3 regions of the Faecalibacterium duncaniae genome follow, and region 1 is predicted to be linked to each of the others. Evidence: riboswitches for the same ligand, from Rfam matches in the RefSeq annotation. Region 1 holds a riboswitch; each other region holds the start of a gene.
The links. Region 1 has a riboswitch for cyclic di-GMP ahead of GXM22_RS14180 (leucine-rich repeat protein). Riboswitches for the same ligand answer to the same signal wherever they lie in the genome.
Positions count from the first base shown of each region.

Region 2: linked by a shared signal. The riboswitch ahead of GXM22_RS15475 (leucine-rich repeat domain-containing protein) and the one ahead of GXM22_RS14180 (leucine-rich repeat protein) in region 1 are both predicted to bind cyclic di-GMP.
Region 3: linked by a shared signal. The riboswitch ahead of GXM22_RS09480 (CAP domain-containing protein) and the one ahead of GXM22_RS14180 (leucine-rich repeat protein) in region 1 are both predicted to bind cyclic di-GMP.

Region 1 covers NZ_CP048437.1:2,933,758-2,940,930, reverse strand. The annotation lists gene GXM22_RS14180 (leucine-rich repeat protein) at 106-2,196, opposite strand; cyclic di-GMP riboswitch class I at 2,396-2,472, opposite strand; gene GXM22_RS14175 (putative ABC transporter permease) at 2,709-3,758, opposite strand; gene trmB (tRNA (guanosine(46)-N7)-methyltransferase TrmB) at 3,760-4,512, opposite strand; gene GXM22_RS14165 (alanyl-tRNA editing protein) at 4,823-6,007, opposite strand; gene malQ (4-alpha-glucanotransferase) at 6,132-7,173, shown strand, end outside.
Region 2 covers NZ_CP048437.1:2,624,506-2,631,678, forward strand. The annotation lists gene lysS (lysine--tRNA ligase) at 1-470, opposite strand, end outside; gene greA (transcription elongation factor GreA) at 490-975, opposite strand; gene GXM22_RS15310 (hypothetical protein) at 1,339-2,364, opposite strand; partial or broken gene GXM22_RS15475 (leucine-rich repeat domain-containing protein) at 2,554-3,300, opposite strand; cyclic di-GMP riboswitch class I at 3,460-3,535, opposite strand; gene GXM22_RS12590 (MATE family efflux transporter) at 3,807-5,108, shown strand; gene GXM22_RS12595 (helix-turn-helix domain-containing protein) at 5,156-6,001, opposite strand; gene GXM22_RS12600 (ABC transporter ATP-binding protein) at 6,129-7,173, shown strand, end outside.
Region 3 covers NZ_CP048437.1:1,950,520-1,957,692, reverse strand. The annotation lists gene GXM22_RS09500 (sulfate/molybdate ABC transporter ATP-binding protein) at 1-85, shown strand, start outside; gene bilQ (bilirubin utilization transcriptional regulator BilQ) at 208-633, shown strand; gene bilR (bilirubin reductase) at 635-1,762, shown strand; gene bilS (flavodoxin family protein BilS) at 1,790-2,293, shown strand; cyclic di-GMP riboswitch class I at 2,413-2,488, shown strand; cyclic di-GMP riboswitch class I at 2,614-2,689, shown strand; gene GXM22_RS09480 (CAP domain-containing protein) at 2,822-3,691, shown strand; gene GXM22_RS09475 (adenine nucleotide alpha hydrolase family protein) at 3,801-4,313, opposite strand; gene rnhA (ribonuclease HI) at 4,310-4,774, opposite strand; gene GXM22_RS09465 (ribonuclease J) at 5,178-6,980, shown strand; gene GXM22_RS09460 (DHH family phosphoesterase) at 7,030-7,173, shown strand, end outside.

The DNA of each region.
Region 1 (7,173 bases):
CAAGTACAGTATAACAGAAAATTCGACACATTACAACGCAGAAGCGCCCCATCCGGTGAAGGATGAGGCGCTTCTACGTATATTTGGGAATATTCGGGGATGGCGTTAGTTGTTCTTGAGCTCCTGTGCTTTCTGCCATGCATTCAGCACATCAAGCTTGCTTACGGGATTGGCCGGGAAGAACTTCATCTCTTCCGGAGCCGTGCCCTCATCATTCAGGTCAGGGATAAGCTCATTCTCCATGGCCCAGCGGGCGGCGTGCTGCAGGTCCATATCCCGCTCTTCCTGCCCTACATCGGGGTAGAGCAGTTCGGATTCGGGCATGGGTTTGCCTGCATCCTCCCACAGCATCATGGCAAGGGCGCTGCGGTTGCTGGGGAAGTAGGGCAGAGCCATCAGCTTGCCTGCAAATTCAGCACCCAGAGAATAGGCCTGATAGCCCAGCACTGCACCGCCGACAACAACAGTAGTGCCGATCACGATGGGGCCAACGATATCGGGCTCGTCATCTTCAATGGATGCATCCTGTGTCATGGCTTTCAGGGTCACGGCCTTTGCAGGCATCTCAAAGTCAAAGCTTTCCTTATCCTGATAAGCGTTCGGATCATCCAGGCCGGTGATATCCCAGTGGCCAAATTTCAGACCGCTATCTGCAAAAGCATCCTTATCAAATGCAACACTCACCGTTGCACCCTCGGGGACATTAAAGGAACCGTCCTCGTTGGCATTCTTTTTAACGATCTCGGTGATATCCTCGGGGTCAGCACCATCCTTGCCGGGCACTGTTACGCTGGTGATAACGCCGTCCTTCAAGGTCAGCGGGTGGCAGACCGGAGCTTTGGGGGCGAGCTCCCAATGGGCATAGAAGGTGATGTCCTTCGTAATTATTTCGTTCACATTCAAGGGCTGGTCATCTGCGGTGTACCAGCCGGTGAACTTGTAACCCGCACGGGTGGGATCATGGATGGCAGTCAGATCGTTTGCCTTGGTATCAGTGATTTTTTCGGTCTTATAAACCGGCACCTCAGCGTCGTCGTTCAGTTCGCCGCCCTTGGCATCAAAGGTCACCTTGCAGAGGTAAAGAAAATTGCGTTTTCTCAGTTTATCATTGGCATCAATGTTAGAATTGTCATCATTGTCTGCAAGCAGAGCATCTGCGGCGGCCTTGTAGTTTTTGTAGTAGATGGCACCATTGGGGTTCCCAGCTGGACAACCTTTCAGACTGTCTTGGAAAGAAGTCAATCCAGCAGGGAGCATAATGTATTCCAGATGGGTGCAATAGTCAAAGGTACCAGGTCTAATGGTTGTTACATTTTCCGGGATGGTGACGTTCGTCAGATTAATGGAAGTGCAAGAATTAAAGGCATGATAGCCGATCGTCTTAATATTCTCACCTAACGAAATCGTTTCAAGAGAAGTGCACCCTAAAAAGGCCCGGTGTCCTATCGATGTGGCAGCGTCCTTGATGGTAAGAGATTGCAAGTCATGGCATTGTCCAAAGGCATCATTGCCGATGGAAGTGACGCTCTGTGGAATGGTGACACTCTCCAGCTCAATGCAATAATAAAAGGCATCATCGCCGATCGTCTCAATATTCGTCTTAATATTCTCACCGAACGAAAGCGTTTTAAGATGAATGCATTGGAGAAAGGCTTTCTTGCCGATGGAAGTGACGCTTGGTGGAATGGTGACGCTCGTCAGACCACGGCAATCATAAAAGGCCTCATCGCCGATCGTCGTAATTTTTTTACCTAATGAAAGCGTTGTTGTAAGAGGGCATTCCGTAAAGGCCCGGTTTCCTATTGATGTGGCAGCGTCATTGATGGTAACAGAGTCCAAGTTGTGGCAACCTGCAAAGGCAGAATCGCCGATGGAAGTGACGCTTTGTGGAATGGTGACCTTCTTCAGAGCAGAGCAACCTCTAAAGGCATCATCGCCGATAGCAGTTACAGGGAATCTGCCAAAATCTGTGGGTATGGTGATGTCGTAGGAGCCATCAACAAGGGCACGAAATTTTGTGATGGTTGCAGTACCGTCTTCTGTATTTATCGTATAGTCATACTCGTAATCGCCATAGCTGGCTGTACCAGTTGGCGCTGACGTGTCTTCTGCAAATGCCGTGACTGCCGACAGGGGCAGCATGGTGATCATCATGCAGACCGCAACCAATAAGCTGATCAAACGCTTAGGTTTCATAATTCTTTACTCCTTTTCCATGATATTCCCAAAAACTCTCTCTATTTCAGCCAAAACAAAAGAGCGCCGCACCGGCCAAACGGCTGGTACGACGCTCTGAACCCTTGTAGACCCGCTGCGCGCTCGCTCTCCTGAAGGGAAGCCGACGCATCTTCACAAGGAGGTGCAAGGTTTCGGATTACCTTACCCGGAGAGAATAACGTGCGGCTGGCTGCCATATTACAGGCCCTTGTAGCTTTGCGTCGCAGCCTTTCGACTGGCTTGCCGATTCTTCAGTTTTTAGCAGGAATAGCATATTGCACAGGATAAAATACTCTTTTTTTGTCAATATGACGAAAATAGATTTGGAAGAGTGTACAAAAAAGGAACGTATAATGTTGAAAACAGAATGAGAACAAAAGCGTGCAGCAGAACAAGATCTGCCTGATTTTATGGAGAATGCAGCGCAGGAAAAATGCCCCTGACCGAAAGAAGCCGGTCAGGGGCATTTGGGGTTGCTGCAGCGGGCAGGGTCAGTGCCTGCGCTCGTACTTCAGGCGCTCCCGCAGCTCGTCCAGAGAGCGGTGCTTTTCGCCGTGGCGCAGCTTGGGGTAAGCGCGGAGCATACGGCCCTTGCCAAAGTACTTGGAGCTCCGGGTGCGGGCGCGCATCTCCTCGCTGCGGGCCTGCAGTTCTTCGGCCAGCTGTTCCAGACGGAGCAGCTCTGCCGTGCGCTCTGCGGTGCCCTTGGCGGCCAGCTTGACGGCAGCGGCGGCCTCAGAGGCATTGAGCCGGGCCTCCTGGGAGGACTTGCGGGCAGCCTCCATGGCCTCGTCGGCCTTGGCGCGCAGGGCGGCAGCGGCATCCCGGGGGCTCAGTTTGGCGGCATTGTCCCGGGCCTCGGCAGCTGCCAGCTTGAGCTGCAGGCGGCTCTCGTCCATCTTCTGGTCCACGTCCATGGCGGTGGTGCCCAGCAGCTCGGTCATGGCATCGGACACGGCGTGCATACTGTCGGCCACCTTTTCCAGAGCATCCAGCTCACGGGCCAGGTCAGAGGCCGCAAAGGCGGTCACCACCACGTCGGCGGCGTAGCAGGCGTACAGGATGCACATGAGGACAAAGCCCACCATCTGGGGGACCATCTCCACAAAGCCCGCGATCACGGGGTGAACGGCCTTCATCACCACAACGGTGCCAACGCCCCACAAAAGGGAGAACTCCAGGCAGATATATCCGCCGATGTTGAAGGGGAAGTCGCTGTAATCCCACCACCGGGTGTGGTAGAGCTTGTAGAGCGCCCAGCCGCCCACCAGCTCCAATACGCTGGGCAGGATCACGCCGCCGAGATAGAGCAGCAGCAGGTTGTCTGCCAGCGGCGAAAGGGTGAACAGCACAATGATCATGCCAAAGCCGTAGATGGGGCAGACCGGGCCGTTCAGAAAGCCGCGGTTCACCAGCTGGCCGGTGGAAACGGCGGCATAGATGACCTCCAGGCACCAGCCCAGGCAGGAGTAGATCAGGAAAAACGCCAGGATCTGATACAGCGAAAAGCCGCAGACCATGGTGTTGACAAAAAAGGACATCTTACTCCTCCTTTGCGGCGGCAGCGGCTTCCTCCGCAGCCTTCCTCTTTTTCAGGACCTTGGGTTCGATCCAGGTCACGGCGGCATCGCCGGGCAGCTTTTTGGCGATCAGGGCCTTGATCTTGATGCCCATCTCGGTGAACATCCCCTCGTGCTCGGTGCGGATGTTCCACTCCGGCTCGTTTTCGTGCAGGTCAAAGGTCTTCCAGGTGATCTCGTAGCCGGAAGCGGGGAAGTACTCCAGGCTGTCGCGGAACAGGTCGTCGTCATCGGTCTTGAAGTAGATCTCGCCGCCGTCCTTCAGGAATTCGCGGTACTGGATGAGCTGGCGGGGATAGGTGAGCCGGTGCTTGTTGGAGGAAGCGTTCTTGCTCCACGGGTTGCAGAAGTTGATATAGATGCGGCTGACGGTATCCTGGGCGGTGAGCACGCCCTTGATGCGCTCGATGTCGGTGCTCATGATCTTCACGTTGTCGATGGGGCGGCCTGCCTCGGTGTAAGCGGCCTCGATCTTGCGCTTGGCAAGGATCAGCACCTTGTCGGTGATGTCGATGCCCAGATAGTTGTTCTCCGGGTGGGCGCAGGCCAGCTGGGAGATAAAGCCGCCCTTGCCGCAGCCCAGTTCCAGCACAAAGGGCTGCTCCGGGCGGGCATACTGTGCGTGCCACTTGCCGCCCCAGATCAGGGGCTCGTGGACGTGGAAATCGGCGGCCATCAGCTCATCGTGGGCGTAGGGTTTGAAACGCATTCTCATAGTTTGTCATTCTCCTTGATGTTGTGTGACTCCTTCAGCCGCCTTCGGCGGCAGCTCCCTCAGCGAGGGAGCCACTGGCGAAGAGGGAAAATTTTCCGTACAGCCAAAGCCTCCCTCATTGAGGGAGGTGGCATCGCGCAGCGATGACGGAAGGAGTTATTTCGTCTTTTTGATGTTGTGTGACTCCTTCAGCCGCCTTCGGCGGCAGCTCCCTCAGCGAGGGAGCCACTGGCGAAGAAGGAAAGCTTTCCGTACAGCCAAAGCCTCCCTCATTGAGGGAGGTGGCATCGCGCAGCGATGACGGAAGGAGTTATTTCGTCTTTCTCAAAAATTCTTTCACCTGTTCCGGCTCTGCGGCGCAGCTTCCCTGGCAGATGCCGGGTTTGCCGCCGCCGCGGCCATTGAGGGCGGCGTTCAGGGCTTTGGTCAGGGCGCGGACATCGCCGCCCGCCTGGGCAAGGCAGTAGCCGGTGCCCTTTTCGTTGGGGGTCAAGGCCGCGCACAGGCCGGTGGTGGCTTCGGTCAGGCGGACAGCCAGCCGGTGCAGGCCGTCCGGGTCCAGCCCCGGCACGATGCGGATGGCATCCGCACCGGGCGTTACCTGCGCGGCCAGCGCGTCAAAGAGCTGGCTGCACAGCCCGAAGTGGGTGAATTTCAGGGCGGTGTACTCGTCATACACCCGGTGCACGGCGTTGGCCGTCTCGCTGGCCTTGGCGCTGAGCAGGGCACCGATCTCTGCCTGCCGTGCCCGCATGGCCTGTGCGGCTTCCAGCGCGCGCCCGCCGCAGACGATGCTCAGGCGCACGCCGCCCTTATAGTTTTCGGCGGCCAGGATCTTGATCTGGCCCACCGCGCCGGTAAAGGCGGTGTGGGTGCCGCAGCAGGCACAGACATCCGCCCCGGGGATGGTCACGATCCGCACCTGCCCCTCGATCTCCTTTTTGGAGCGGTAGGTCAGGATGGCCAGCTCCTCCCGGGTGGGGTAGGTGATGTTCACCGGTACATTCTCCCAGATGATGCGGTTGGCGGCAGTCTCGGCCGCTTTCAGCCCCTCGGCGGAGATGGGGATGTTCGTGTCCATCCGCACGGCATCGGAGCCGATGTGGAAGCCCACGTTCTCGGCCCCGAACATGCTGTGCAGGATGCCGGAGAGGATGTGCTCGCCGGTGTGCTGCTGCATCTTGTCAAAGCGCCATGCCCAGTCGATGGCCTGTGCGGCTTCAGCCCCGGGCACCGCCCCGGCGGGCAGGGAAGTGACCATGTGCCAGATGACACCCGCCTGCTCGTGGACATCGGTGACAGTCAGCACCGTGCCGTCGGCAAGGGTCAGGGTGCCCCGGTCGGCAGGCTGGCCGCCGCCCTCGGGGTAAAACACCGTGCCGTCCAGCGCGATGCGCCCGCCGCCGGTCCGGCTGTCCGGCTCTGCGGCTAAAATATGCCCCACCGCCTCCCGGCGGTAGGCATCGTGTTCATAGTATTTTTCGGTTGGCTGCATAAGCACCTCCTAATATAAAAACAAGTATACCACGTTTTTTGCCTGTGGAAAATAGTCTGCGGTTATGTTATGATAGAAAACAGACAAGCCCCAGCAAAAAGTTTGAGACGAGGAAGGATTTACAATGCGTGAAAGTGGTATTCTAATGCCGGTGTCCAGCCTGCCCGGCCCCTACGGGATCGGCTGCTTTGGCAAAAAGGCAGAAAAATTTGTGGATTTCCTTGCGGCGGCAGGCCAGAAGATCTGGCAGATCCTGCCCCTGAGCCCCACGGGCTATGGGGACAGCCCCTACCAGAGCTGCTCTGCCTTTGCGGGCAACCCCTATTTCATTGATCTGGATGCTCTGAAAGCCGAGGGGCTGCTGACAGCCGCCCAGCTCAAGGCCGAGCCTTGGGGCAAGGACCCGCTGAACGTGGATTACGGCACCCTGTACACCAGCCGCTACAAGGTCCTGCGTGCCGCCTATGCCGCCTGGCGCAGGCAGTGCGCGGGCCAGCACGGCTGTGCCTATTACTATCCGGATGCGTACTATGCCTTCACGCTGGAAAACGAGGGCTGGCTGGAGGATTATGCCCTCTACATGGCCCTCAAGACCGCCAACGGCATGAAGAGCTGGACCGAGTGGCCCCGGGAGTACCGCAAGCGGGAGCCGCAGGCGCTGGAAGCTTTTAAGGCAGAGAACGAGGAAGAGATCGGCTTCTGGAAGTTTCTGCAGTACGAGTTCAGCATCCAGTGGAAGAAGCTGAAAGCCTACGCCAACGCCAACAATGTGCAGATCCTGGGCGATATCCCCATCTATGTCTCGGCAGATTCCGTGGATGCCTGGGTGGGCGGCCCGCTGTTTGAGCTGGATGCAGACGGCGGCTTTGCCCGGGTGGCAGGCTGCCCGCCGGATTACTTCTCGGCAGAGGGCCAGCTCTGGGGCAACCCGCTGTACAACTGGCCCTACCATAAGCAGACCGGCTATGCCTGGTGGATCCAGCGTGTCCGCCATGCGCTGGGCATCTATGACCTGCTCCGCATCGACCACTTCCGTGGTTTTGACACCTACTGGGCCATCCCGGCAGACAGCACTACCGCCAAGACCGGCAAGTGGGAGACCGGCCCCCGGATGGAGCTGTTCAACGCGCTGGAAGGTGCGCTGGGCAAGCTGCCCATCATCGCCG
Region 2 (7,173 bases), 310 kb from region 1:
CCGTGGAACTTCTCGGGCAGGGGGCGCAGGCTCTTGGCCAGCAGGGTCAGCTCGGTGGCACGAACGCTCAGCTCGCCGGTCTTGGTGCGGAACACCTCGCCCTTGACACCGATGATATCGCCAACGTCCAGCTTCTTGAAGGCGGCATAGGCCTCCTCGCCCAGCTCGTCGCGGCGGACATACAGCTGGATATCGCCCTTGTCATCGCGCAGGTGGGCAAAGCTTGCCTTGCCCATCACGCGCTTGGACATCATACGGCCGGCCAGCGCGACCTGCTTGCCGCTGTCGGTCTCGTTGGGCAGATCCTTGAACTCTTCCTTCAGGTCGGCAGAGTATGCGTCCTGGGGGAACTTGGTCAGGGTGAAGGGATCGTTTCCGGCAGCCTGCAGGTCGGCCAGCTTCTGGCGGCGCACCTGCACCTGCTCGCTCTCAGACAGGCCCTGAGCGGGGTTTCTCTTTTGCTCTTCCATGGTTTCCTCCCGTTCAGGCTCAGTTTGCGGCGTGGGTGATGGCCAGCACTTCGTACTCGACGATCTGGCCGGAGGGCAGCAGGACTTCAGCCTTCTCGCCCACGGCCTTGCCCAGCAGAGCGTGGCCCACAGGGCTCTCGTCGCTGATCTTGCCGTTGATGGGGTCAGCCTCGGTGCGGCCAACGATATCGTACTCCTCGGCCTCATCGTCACCGATCATCTTGATGGAAACGTGGGTGCCAACAGCAACGCTGTCCACGCTCAGCTCGCTCTCGTCGATGATCACAGCGTTCTTGACCATCTGCTCCAGCTCGGTGATGCGGTTCTCCACCAGACCCTGGGTGTTCTTGGCTTCATCGTACTCGCTGTTCTCAGAAAGGTCGCCGTGGCTGCGGGCTTCCTTGATCTCCTCGGCCAGCTCCTTGCGGCGGACCGTCTTGAGGTATTCCAGTTCGTCCTGCATCGCCTTCAGGCCGGAAGCGGACATCTTGATTTCTTGTGCCATTTTGGATCTTCTCCTTGTCTATTGGATTGACGCAGCCGCAAAGCCGCGCACGAATGCTATTATGACTGTTCTATTATAATAGCAAGCCGGGAGCTTGTCAATAAAAACCACGGCGCTAGAGCGGAAAAAGCGGCGGTTTCGGCTCCCGCCCCTATGCAGAAGCGCCCCACCGGTTCCCCGGCAGGGCGCTTCCACAGGTTATTTGGGAATAGAGAATGGTTAGGTTATGGGGGCAACCCCCCAGTCGCTTTCAGCGACAGCCCCCGCTAATAGGGGGGCCCTTGGCATAGCGGATAGTTTCACCTTTTTGCCAAGGCCGCCCCTATTAGGGGCGGTGGCATCCCGAAGGGATGACGGTGGGGTTTACTTTTCCTGTGCCTTATTCCACACGCGGATCACTTCAACACGGCTCACGGAATCGGTATCCACATAGGTCTCGCCGTTGTCCTTTGCGGCCTTGAGCAGATCGTTTTCCACAGCCCAGGCAATGGCCTTCTGGGTATCGGTTGCATCGGCGGGCAGAACTGCGGCGGGTGCGGGCTTACCGGCATGGTTCCACACCAGCAGGGCCAGCTCGGCACGGTTTGTGGGGATGGCAGTACCGGCGGGCAGAGCGGTTTTCAGGTACAGCTCCGTGCTCAGCTGGTAGCCCTGCCATGCCAGAATGGCGGTGCCAACAGCGGCAGTGCCAACCACTGCGGTGGTGCCCAGAATGTTGGGCTCGTCCTCCTCAATGGAGGCATCCTTTGTCATGGCTTCGATGGTCACACCACCGGCAGGCATCTGGAACTTCAGGGGGTTGTTCTTGACATCCACATCCAGCGTTTCATCGGTGGTAATCGTCCACTGGTCAAATGCAACGGCATCGCTCTGGCTGGTGTAGGTCACGGTCACGTCAGCCTTTTCGGGCACTTTGGCGATCAGCTCGCCCTTGTCGTTCTTCTCAGCCTTGATCTCTTCGTCACCATTCTTAATGGTAACATCAGCATTCTTGACGGTCAGGGTGTAGAGCTTGGTTGCAGGGGTCAGTTCGGCGGCCTCTTCGCCAACAACGACCTTTGCATCCGCATTGCAGATGGTCTCGTCATTGCTGTCGTTCACTGCAATACCAAAGGTGTAGCTGCCGGTCTTTTTGTAGGTCACATTCAGGGTTGCTTTGATATCACTGCTTCGGGAAGTCAGTTTCATCATCTGAGCCAACTTCTGAACAGTGTATTCTTTCTCGGTCAGTTCCTTGCCGTTCAGTTCTACCTTTTCAACTTCATCACCGTAGGTGAAAGCAACACTGCCATTGAGAATCTTGTTCATATCAGTACCGGGGGCAATGGCAATGTTCACATCAACGGGAGTATTGACCAAGTAGTCGCTCTTGGAGGTGGTCACATCCATCTTGCAAGGGATTATAACCAGCCCATCTTGACGAAGCTGCTCATTATTGCCGCCATGCGAATCCTCTTTATAATTAATTCCAGTGAAGTTTTTGCTAGTGCCATCCGTCTTGCCATCAAGAGGAACAAAGGGAGCGCTTACAAGAGCATTCCACTGATCGGCTGTTCCGGCATAATAAACTTTTGTCAGCGAAATCGGCCTACCAAATGCCGCAACTTCAATTCCTTTCAAAGATGCAGGGAAAGTAACCGTTCCGAGCGCACAATTGTAAAATGCTTTCCTGTAAATTCTTTCAGTGTTAGAAGGAATGACAACATTCATAAGTGAAGTACAGTTCTCAAAAGCACCCCAACGAATATCTGTAATCCCTTCTGGCAGATCAATCCTTTCTAGGCTCGAACAATTCGAGAAGCACTCCATCTCAATTGTTGTGATTTTGCTATTACCTTCAAAAGTAATATCATTTAGCCCTGTACAATTTGCAAATCCCCACCATTCAATCTTTTCAACATTCTCTGGAATATTAACACTTTTCAAAGACTCACAATGATAAAAAGCACCCGAGCAAATATATGTCACCGATTCTGGAATTTTAACTTTTTGAATCTTGCCACAGGTTGCATTCCAATACTTAAAATTAGAATGATATTCTGCTGCAAACGCGGCCTGTCCGATTTTACTCAAAGAATGTCCGTCAAACTCGGCAGGAATATCAACTTCATAATTATTTGCCGCAAGCACATCTTCCGAGCCAATGTATTGTACCAACGTTGCAGTGTCATCATCATTTACACTATACACAAAATTTCCATCTTGTGTTTTTATTCCATCCGTATGAAACTCACCGCTTTTTGCATTATCTGCAAACGCTGACACCGGAAATAGTGTAAGTAGCATACATACTACAACCAACAAGCTGACGAAACGCTTTTTCATAAAAATCCTCCTTTTATGAATTACTCCCAAAATATAACCATGCCCGCACAAAGCAAAAAGAGCGCCGCACCGGCCAAATGGCTGGTACAACGCTCTGCGTTTTGTACTTTGGGAATCTACCGCCCCTTGAGGTGATGCCCATGTGCGGTATGGTTGAGAAAGTGCGGCTGGCTGCCATATTACAGGCCCTGTAGCTTTGCGTCGCAGCCTTTCGACTGGTTTGCCGTTTTTTCTGTTTCAACGTGGCATCTTACACAAAAATCATAAAACTTTTTTTTTTTTTTTTTTTTGTCAATAACCCAAAAGCATCTTTGGCAAGTTGCACAAAAGCGATAGTGTTTGTATGGCATTTTCGGATAGCAGCATCGCCCCGGGGAGAAGTGTTCCGTTTGGGAAATGATGGCGTGTTTCCTCGCTTTTTCGTTGAAATATGCCAAGTTTTATGATATAGTAGTAGTCGTTTTTACGTTTCACTCCCCTATTCTCCCCGCGGAAAGGAAGCTTCCATGAACCTGACAAAGCAGTTCTTCAAGTATGTGTCGCAGAATATTTTCGGTCTGATCGGCACATCGTGCTATATTCTGGCCGACACCTATTTCATCGCCCAGGCGGCGGGCACCGACGGCGTGACCCTGCTGAACCTCTGCCTGCCCATGTACAACCTGATCTTTGCCTTCGGCTCGATGATCGGCCTGGGTGCGGCCACCCGGTACGCCATCCTGCAGGCGCAGGGCGAGGCGCGGGCGCAGCGGTTTTTTTCCAACGCCATCCTCTGCGCCTGCCTGATCGCCATCCCGTTCATGCTGGCGGGCGCGTTCTGCCCGGGCACGCTCCTGCAGCTCATGGGCGGCGATGCGGACATCGTGGCGCTGGGCCTGAACTACACCCGCATCTTCCTGCTGTTCACCCCCTTCTTCATGTGCAACTACATCTTCTCGGCCTTCGTCCGCAACGACGGCGACCCGTCCCTTGCCATGGTGGCCACCCTGAGCGGCAGCCTGTTCAATGTGGTGTTCGATTACATCTTCATCTTCCCCATGGGGCTGGGCCTGCCCGGCGCGGCGCTGGCAACGGCCATCTCGCCGGTGCTCAGCATCGCCATCTGCAGCCGCCACTTCTTTCAAAAGAGCAACACGCTCACCTTTGTCCGGCAGGCTCCCTCGGCCCGGCTGCTGGTGCAGAGCTGCCAGCTTGGCATCTCCGGTTTCGTCGGGGAGCTCTCCTCTGCCGTGACCACCACCGTGTTCAACTTCCTGCTGCTCCGGCTGGCGGGCAACGTGGGCGTGGCCGCTTACGGCGTGGTGGCAAACTTTGCGCTGGTGGCAACAGCCATCTTCAACGGCGTGGCCCAGGGTGCCCAGCCGCTGATCAGCCAGTGCTACGGCAAAAATGAGATGGCCGGAGCAAAAAAGCTGCTTCTGCTGGGCTGCGGCACTGCGCTGGCGCTGGCGGCGGTGTTGTACGGTGCCGTGTTTGGCTTTACCGATACCTTTGTTGCCCTCTTCAACAGCGAGAGCTCTGCTTTGATGGCCGAATATGCCCACAGCGGTATGCGCATCTACTTCCTGGGCTACTTCTTTGCAGGCTGCAATATTGTTGCGGCGGGCTATCTGGGTGCGGTCAACCGCCCCACCGAAGCCACCATCACCTCGGTCAGCCGGGGCGTGGCCGCCATCGTCACCTGCTCGCTGATCCTGAGCGCCCTGTTCGGCATGAACGGCGTGTGGTCGGCCTTCCCCGCCGCCGAGGCCATCACGCTGGCCCTGACGGTGTTCCTGCTCAAGCGCCCGCAGTCTGTGTGCAGCTGAACGCCACCACGGAAAAGAGCCGGGTGCTGCCCCGGCTCCTGAACATTTTAAATATACAGTGCCTGCTCCCGCTGGCTTTCCGCCGGGCTGAGGGGCCGCGCTGTCTGACCGGCCAAGGCCCGCCACTGTGCGGGGGATTGGCCGGTCTCTTTTTTGAACACCCGGCACAGGTAGTTGGCCCCCGAGAAGCCGCACAGGCTGGCTATGACATCCAGCGTGTATTCCCGGTGCAGGAGCAGCCGCATGGCTGCTTCCACCCGCACAGTGGTCAGGTAGCGCCCCGGGGGCACCCCTACGGCGGCAGTAAAGGTGCGGACAAGGTGGCTCTTGGAGACTCCCAGCCGTTCACTGAGCTCCTCCACACCGTACAGGCCAGCGTAGTTCTGGCGGATATCCTCAATGGCGGCCTCCACCAGCGGCGGCAGGGGCGGGGCGGCGCTGTCGGCCCCCGCAAGCTCACAGAGCAGGGCAAAGGCCAGCTGGCTGGCAGCCCGGCTGCGGGGCGTGTCGGCCTCGGCGGCAAGGCGGCCCAGCAGCTCTGCGGCGGCGGGGCAGGTCTCGCCCCGGGCCAGGAACGGCAGCTCCGTCAGCCCGGCAAGGAACTGCACCGCCGCCTGTCCGGTCAGCTGGATGCAGAGCAGGTGGCTCTCCCCTTCCGGGGTCAGGGTCAACGGGGCACGGCTCAGTACCAGATGGCCCGCCGCCGCGCTCTGGGGCGGCAGGATCAGTGCGCTGCCCGCCGGGGAGGGCGAGGCATCGGTCAGGCTGGCAGTGCATCTGCCGCTGGAGATCAGGCAGACCCACAGCCCCTCGCCGGTCAGGGTCAGGGGTTCTTTGGGCTGGATATCCCGCACCACGCCAAGGGCTGCGGTGCTTGTCCAATCATAAAGCAATATCTGACACCTCGAATCAATAAAATGCTATTTTATATCACAAAGTTATCTGTTATTATAATACCAACGAGAGCGTGCACCGTCAAGGTGCCGTAACATAGAAAAATTTTAATGGAGGCAATGACCTATGGCTTCGATTAGCTGCCAGCACATCTACAAGATCTATCCGGGCGCTACTGCTCCTGCTGTTACCGACTTCAACCTGGAGATCCAGGATAAGGAGTTCATCATCTTCGTCGGCCCCTCTGGCTGCGGCAAGTCCACCACCCTGCGCATGATCGCCGGTCTGGAGGAGATCTCCAAGGGCGAAATGTACATCGGCGGCCGCCTGATCAACGACGTTCCCCCCAAGGATCGTGATATCGCCATGGTGTTCCAGAGCTACGCTCTGTACCCCCACATGACCGTTTACAAGAACATCGCGTTCGGTCTGGAGCTGCGCAAGACCCCGAAGGACGAGATCGACCGCCGCGTTCACGAGGCTGCCAAGATCCTGGAGATCGAGCACCTGCTGGACCGCAAGCCCAAGGCTCTGTCCGGCGGCCAGCGTCAGCGTGTTGCTCTGGGCCGTGCAATGGTTCGTAACCCGGCAGTCTTCCTGCTGGACGAGCCCCTGTCCAACCTGGATGCAAAGCTGCGTACCAGCATGCGCACCGAGATCATCAAGCTGCACAAGAAGCTGGCTACCACCTTCATCTACGTTACCCATGACCAGACCGAGGCTATGACCATGGGCGACCGCATCGTTGTTATGAAGGACGGCATCATCCAGCAGGTCGATACCCCGCAGAACCTGTACGATATGCCTTGCAACATGTTCGTTGCCGGCTTCATCGGCAGCCCCCAGATGAACTTCCTGGACGGCACCGTGACCAAGAACGGCGATCAGTACGCCATTGACCTGGGCGGCGACACCATCCCCCTGCCCAAGGAAAAGACCGCTGACGGCAAGCTGGATTCCTATGTTGGCAAGAAGGTCAAGATGGGCATCCGTCCTGAGGATATCGACGACGAGCCCGAGTTTATGGCAAAGCACCCCGACTGCCACCTGGAGGCTCAGGTCGATGTGTCCGAAATGATGGGCGCTGAGATCTACCTGTACCTGGAGTACAAGGGCAACAAGATGACCGCCCGTGTCGCTCCCACCTCCAAGGCACGCAACGGAGACACCG
Region 3 (7,173 bases), 980 kb from region 1:
GTCCAAGGAGACATTGGCGGCCCCGCCGCCAAAAGCACCCGCCTGCCTTACTGCCGCCCCGGAAAATATCATGCCGCTGATCTGAGGCAAAAAATCGTTTTCTCCCTGCTCCCGAAACAGAAATACGGAGCAGGGAGAATTTTTTTGAAAAAAGTACTTGACTTTATCAAGTGATGCAATTATACTAGACCTTGTCAAGTAAAGGAGATGCAAAGAGTGATCCAATCGACCATATCCTTCTACGTGATGGAGTTTTACAAGCAGTTCGCAGCCTACACCACCCAGCAGCTGCAGGAGTTTGGCCTGAGCTTTGGTATGATGTATTTTGTGATCTACGTGGGCAAACATCCCGGCTGCACCCCGGCTGAGATGACCAAAAAACTGCACCTGGACTGGGGCCACTGCCAGCGCAGCGTGATCAAGCTGGTGGAAGATGGCTTTATGACCCGGGAAAAGCAGGGCCGCAGTTATCATTTGGGGCTGACCCCGGCGGGTGAGAGAGCATTCCGGACCTGCCACCAGGTATTTTTCGATTGGGATGCACAAAATTTGAGCGGGCTGACCGAAGAGGAACAGCACCAGCTCCTGAGCCTGCTGCAAAAGGCAGCACGGACGAGGAAAGAGAGTGTGTAACATGTACGACACCATCCTGAGCCCCATTGATTACGGTGGAATGCAGCTGAAGAACCGCATTATCTTTGCCCCCACCACCTTCGGCCTTTCGGACGAGGAATATCTGGCAGAGATGGAGCGGCTGGCCAAGGGCGGCTGCGCCATGATCATCATCGGCGACGTGCCGGTGGCCAAGAGCCGGTTTGAGAAGTCCCTGTTTGACAAAAAGGGCTTTGCTTTCTATCAGCAGATCTGCGAGACTGCCCACAAATACGACTGCAAGGTCTGCGCCCAGCTCCACCAGACCGATACCGACATGATGTCCATCATCAAGTGCATCCCGGGGATGCTGATGAAAAAGATCACCCCCGACCAGCTGCGGGAGCGGATGAACGATGCCGTGGGCCCCTACATCACCAAGATGTCCCAGAAAAAGATCCATCAGATCATCGCGGGCTTTGGCAAGGCTGCTGTGCTGGCAAAGCAGGCGGGCTTTGACATGGTGCAGGTGCACGGCGACCGGATGTGCGGCAGCTTCTCTTCCGCCATCTTCAACCACCGCACCGATGAATACGGCGGCAGTGCCGAGCGCCGCGCCCGCTTTGCCGTGGAAGCTGTCAAGGCAGTGCACGCCGCTGTGCCCGGCATGGCCATTGACTACAAGCTGGCTGTCCGGCAGGAGAACCCCCATTACGGCAACGCCGGTGTGGTGGAGGAGGAACTGGCCGTGTTCGTGCCCCTGCTGGTGCAGGCAGGCGTGACCAGCTTCCATGTGACACTGGCCAACCACTCTGCGCTGGAAAACACCATCCCGTCGGCCAGCCACCCCGAGTTCAAGGAGACCGGCTGCTTCCTCAAGTTCTGCGATGAGGTGCGCCGGTATACCAGCGTGCCGCTCTGCGGTGTGGGCGGCCTGAACGACCCCGATTTTGTGGAGCAGCAGCTTGCCAGCGGCCGCATCCAGTGCGCGGCAATGTGCCGCCAGCTGCTGGCCGACCCCAACTGGGTCAACAAACTGCAGAGCGGCAATGCGGCAAAGATCCACCGCTGTGTTCGCTGCAACAAAAAGTGCCTGGGCGGCCTGATCGCCCATCAGGGCACCCGCTGTGTCTATGATGCCCTGAACGCAAAAGAACAGGGCAGCATCTGATCTCAAAGAGAATAAAGGAGAATGACCATGAGCTACGCCATCGTTTTCAGCAGCAAGACCGGCAACACCCGCCTGCTGGCCGACACCCTTCGCGCAAGCTTGCCCCAGAATGAGTGCACCTACTTCGGAGCACCGGCCCCGGAGGCACTGGAGGCTGAGACCCTTTACATCGGCTTCTGGACGGACAAGGGCCATGCCGATGACACCCTCACCGCCTTTTTGCAGACCCTGAAGGGGAAGCGGGTCTTTTTGTTCGGCACCGCAGGCTTTGGCGGCAGTGCGGAATATTTCGAGCAGATCCTGGCAGCGGTGCAGAAATCGCTGGATGAGAGCAACACGGTCATTGGAACCTATATGTGCCAGGGCAAGATGCCCATGATTGTGCGCCAGCAGTACGAAAAGATGCTGCAGCAGCCCAACCATGCACCCAACCTCGAGATGCTGATCGAGAACTTTGACAAGGCGCTGGCTCACCCGGATGCCGCAGACCTCGACCTGCTGCGCAAAAAGGCGGCAGAGGTGCAGGCATAACGGAAGAACTCTTCAAAAAAGCAGATTTTTTGAGAAAGCTGCTCCAAAACAGTTGACAGGTTCTGTCCGATGTGGTAGGATAGCGTCGAGGAAATGGAAACGGCTCCTCAAGGTGAATTGAATATTCTCGGCAAAACAGTCGAAAGGCTGTGACGCAAAGCTACAGGGCCTGTAAAATGGCAGCCAGCTGCTTCTCAAAGAAATCTTTCTTTGGGCGACCTGCTTAGATTTTCTAGGTGTTGTTTTGCTGAGTGTATTGCAGAACAACACCTTTTTTCGTTCTCAAATTTCTTCCCAAAAGAAGAAAGGCACGCAAAACTGAATATCCTCGGCAAAGCAGTCGAAAGGCTGTGACGCAAAGCTATAGGGCCTGTAAAATGGCAGCCAGTTGCTTCTCATCACCTGAGGGTCTCCACAGCGGAGAATGGGTGTTGAGTGACCTTCATCTGAAGCATCAGATGTCGATTGCCGAGTATACCAGCAATCGACACCTTTTTTCATGGGGTAACACAAAAGAGGTTCAACACCATGCGTAACGCTTCGATGAAAGTCCTGAAGAATCTGGTCTGCTGCGCCGCATTCATCTGCCTGATGTTTGTTCTGGCAATGCCCGCACACGCAGCTTCCAAGGCCGATGAGCTGCTGCAGCTCGTCAACGCAGAGCGTGCACAGGCTGGTGTGGCTCCTCTGAGCATGGGCAGCAGCGCACTGAATGCTGCCGCACAGGCCCGTGCAAAAGAACTTACCGTCAATTACTCCTACAACCGCCCCAATGGCAGCCGCGAGTTCACCATCCTGCCGGAGTACGGTGTGGACGATGTTTCCGTGGGCGAGAACTACTGGGCAGCTGCTGAGGATGCTTCGGATGTGGTCGCCGCCTGGAATCGCTACGATTTCTTCAAGGAGCGGATGCTGGACAAGGATGCCACCTCCGTTGGCATTGGCTACTACGAGGGCGGCGAGTATGGCAATTACTGGGTGATGATCTTCACCTACGCCCGCGGCACCAGTGAGAACGGTTTTGCACAGGAAGTGCTGGCGCTGGTCAACGCTGAGCGTGCAAAGGAAAATCTGGCACCTCTGGCTATGGGCGATGCCAAGCTGCAGGCCGCCGCCGATGAGCGCGCAAAGGAAGTGGCAAAGGTCGCTTCCCACACCCGCCCCGATGGCACCAACTGTTTCACCGTGCTGAAGGAGTACGGTGTGTCTGATACCGCCACCGGCGAGAATGCCGCCTGGGGCGAGACCACGCCCGAAAAAGTCGTTGCAGACTGGATGGCTTCGGAAGGCCACCGTGTCAATATCATGGACCCCGCCGCCAAGTATATGTGCCTTGGCTACAACTACGATGCCAATTCTCAGTGGGGCCACAACTGGATCCAGATCTTCGCAAAGTAAGCGGATGACTTCCATTGAGCGTTGTACGATGAAATAAAATAAAGCAAAAAGAGATGCACCCCGCTCCCTGAACCGGTTTCAGGAAGGCAGGGTGCATCTCTTTTGTTTTTTATTCTGCTGCCATCTCAGCCACATCCTCGGGGCTGAAATCGCCCAAGGGCAGGATGAGCCGGCCCAGCGTCTCCTGCGGCAGGGCGGCAAGCCGGGCACTCTCGTCCGCAATTTCGGCAGGGCAGAGGACGTGCACGCCGTCTGCACCGGTCTCTACCCGGGCGCGGTGGCCGGTGGCAATGTACTGGATGCCCAGCCGGTCAGCCGCCGCCAGCAGGGCGGGGAAGCGCAGGTCGGCCGGGGCAGCGGTCTCCTCGGCCAGCTGGCTGGCCAGTTCGCTGGCATTCAGGGTGATGCACTCGATGCCCAGAGCCTTGGCGGCTTCCTTGGCGGCATCCACAACGGGGTCATCGGTGCACAGACGCACCACAGCGCCCATCACCGCAAAGCCCTGCTGCTGTAAAATGCGGACAGCTGCTTTGCAGCCCGTGCCGCCGCACAGGCCCACCAGCACCTTGTCCTGCTGCTCATAGGTATCGAACCCGCTGCCGGGCAGAAATGTATCGCTCATCGTCCCTGTCTCCCTCCGTGTGCCTGACTTTGTGCCACGGCCAGCTGGTCGCAGCGCTCGTTTTCCGGGTGGCCTGCGTGGCCCTTGACCCAGACATAGGTGATCTTGTGCCGGGCTTCCTGCTCCAATGCCTGTTCCCACAGGTCGGGGTTCAGGGCAGGGGAGCCGTCGGACTTTTTCCAGCCCCGGCGCTTCCAGCCCCTGGCCCAGCCCTTTTCCAGCCCATTGATGACGTACTGGCTGTCAGAGCACAGCCTCACCTCACAGGGCTCCTTGAGCTGGCGCAGGGCCTCGATAAAGGCGGTCAGCTCCATCCGGTTGTTGGTGGTGGAAGCATCGCCGCCGCTGAGCTCTTTTTCGTAGACCTTGCCGTTGAAGCGGTAGCGCAGCACTGCACCCCAGCCGCCCGGGCCGGGGTTGCCGCTGCACGCGCCATCGGTGTAAACTTCGACTTGTTTCATCTGTTTCTCCCGGAACTTGAATTTTTGGATACCTCTATTTAGAGCTATTTTTCCGGTTCTGTCAAGAGGAAAACGTATCATCCCCGGCTTTTCCGGCAAAGCTTTGAATTGACAAAGTGGACAAGAAATACTATACTGTTTGTAACAAAATGCGTATAGGGGCGCACCGATGCGGTGTGTCCGGCCGGAACGGGGCAGTGCCGCGGTCGCATCGAACAGATGGACTGACAGGGCAGAAATTACTCCGTTCCGGCCATCCCAGTGCCGAAAACGGGCATGGAAGCGAAAAATTCTATACGATGGTTTCGATGGGAGCGGCGGTGCGTTTGCTGCTCCTTCACAGCAGACAGGCCGCTCGCAAAGGGGTGTGCCTGCGTTTTGTAATTGATTTTGGAGGTACCGCATGGCACAGGTCAAAGAACAGAACCCGGCTCAGGCTCAGAACAATCCGAACAGAAACAGTGAATCCGGCGGGGAAAAGCGTACCCGCACCCGCCGCCCTTATTATAACCGGCGGCCCCGCCGCGCACAGCAGCCCAAGGAGGCCGCTGTGCCCATCCACATCTACCCGCTGGGCGGTCTGGGCGAAGTGGGCAAGAACATGACCGTGTATGAGTGCAACGGGGATATGATCATTGTGGACTGCGGCCTTGTATTCCCGGACAGTGAGATGTACGGCGTGGACATGGTCATCCCCGACTTTACCTTTGTGGTGCAGAATAAGGACAAGATCAAGGGACTGCTCATCACCCACGGCCACGAAGACCACATCGGCAGCATTCCCTACCTGCTGCAGAAGTTTGATCTGCCCATCTACGGCACCCGGCTGACCTGCGGCCTCATCCGGAACAAGCTGGAGGAGTTTGGCCTGGCAGGCAAGACCAAGTTCGTGGAGATCACCCCCAAACAGAAGATCAAGCTGGGCTGCTTTACCGTGGAGCCCATCCATGTCAACCACTCCATCCCCGATTCCGTGGCCTTTGCCATTGACAGCCCCGCCGGAACGATCATCCAGACCGGCGACTTCAAGATCGATTACACCCCGCTGGCCTGCGGCGTGACCGACCTGACCACCCTTTCGGAGTATGGTCAGAAGGGTGTTCTGGCTCTGCTGAGCGATTCCACCAACGCCGAGCGCCCGGGCTTTACCGCCACGGAGCAGAAGGTGGCCGCCGGTGTCCGCAACCTGTTTGCCCGTGCCCGGAACAAGCGCATCATCATTGCGACCTTTGCGTCCAATATCTACCGCGTCCAGCAGATCATTGATCTGGCCGTGGAGGATGGCCGCAAGGTGGCGTTCAGCGGCCGCAGCATGGTCAATAACACTGCCATGGCGCAGGAGCTGGGCTATATGCACATCCCCGAGGGCACCCTTATCAGTGTGGATGAGCTGAACCAGTACCCGCCGGAGCAGGTGGTGCTGATCACCACCGGCAGCCAGGGCGAGCCCCTGAGCGCCCTTTCCCGCATGGCCTCCTGCAGCCACCGCCAGGTGCGGGTGGGCCCCGGCGACTTCATCATCATCTCCGCCAACCCCATTCCCGGCAACGAGAAGAGCGTGACCAAGATCGTCAACGGTCTGCTCCTGCTGGGTGCGGAGGTCATCTACGAGAGCATGTATGATGTCCATGTTTCCGGCCACGCCTGCCAGGAGGAGCAGAAGCTGATGCTCACCCTGACCAGACCCAAGTATTTCCTGCCCGTGCACGGCGAGTACAAGCAGCTGAAAAAGCATGCCCTGACCGCCGCGTCTCTGGGCATTCCCACCAGCAACATCCTCATTGCCGAGAACGGCTCCAACGTTATCCTGAGCCGGGACGAGATCAAGCTGGGCGAGCCTGTCACCGCCGGTGCTGTGATGGTGGACGGCCTGGGCGTGGGCGATGTGGGCAATGTGGTCCTGCGTGACCGCAAGCATCTCTCTGAGGACGGTCTGGTCATCATTGTGGCTACCGTGGACAGCAAGACCGGCAAGGTGCTGGCCGGGCCTGACCTTGTGAGCCGCGGCTTTGTCTATGTGCGCGAGAACGAGAGCCTGATGGACGGGGCCCAGAGCATTGTGGAAAACGCGCTGGATCGCTGCGTGGAAGAGCATGTGCGCGACTGGAACAGCGTCAAGACCCGGGTGCGTGAGGCGCTGAGCAGCTATATTTACCGCCGCACCAAGCGCAGCCCGATGATCCTCCCCATTCTGATGGAGGTATAAGCCGGAAGCCGCCCCGCCGGGGCAGGCAGACCAGGAGGCAGAAGATTCCATGAAACAAAAACCGAGATGGACGTTGGAAATGCTGATCGCCGCGCTGGCAGTGCTGTGTGCACTGCTGACACTGGCGCTTCTGGTGCAGCGGCCCGCAGGCTGGCCTGCGCTGGCAGTGCTGGTGGTGCTGTGGGGCATCGGC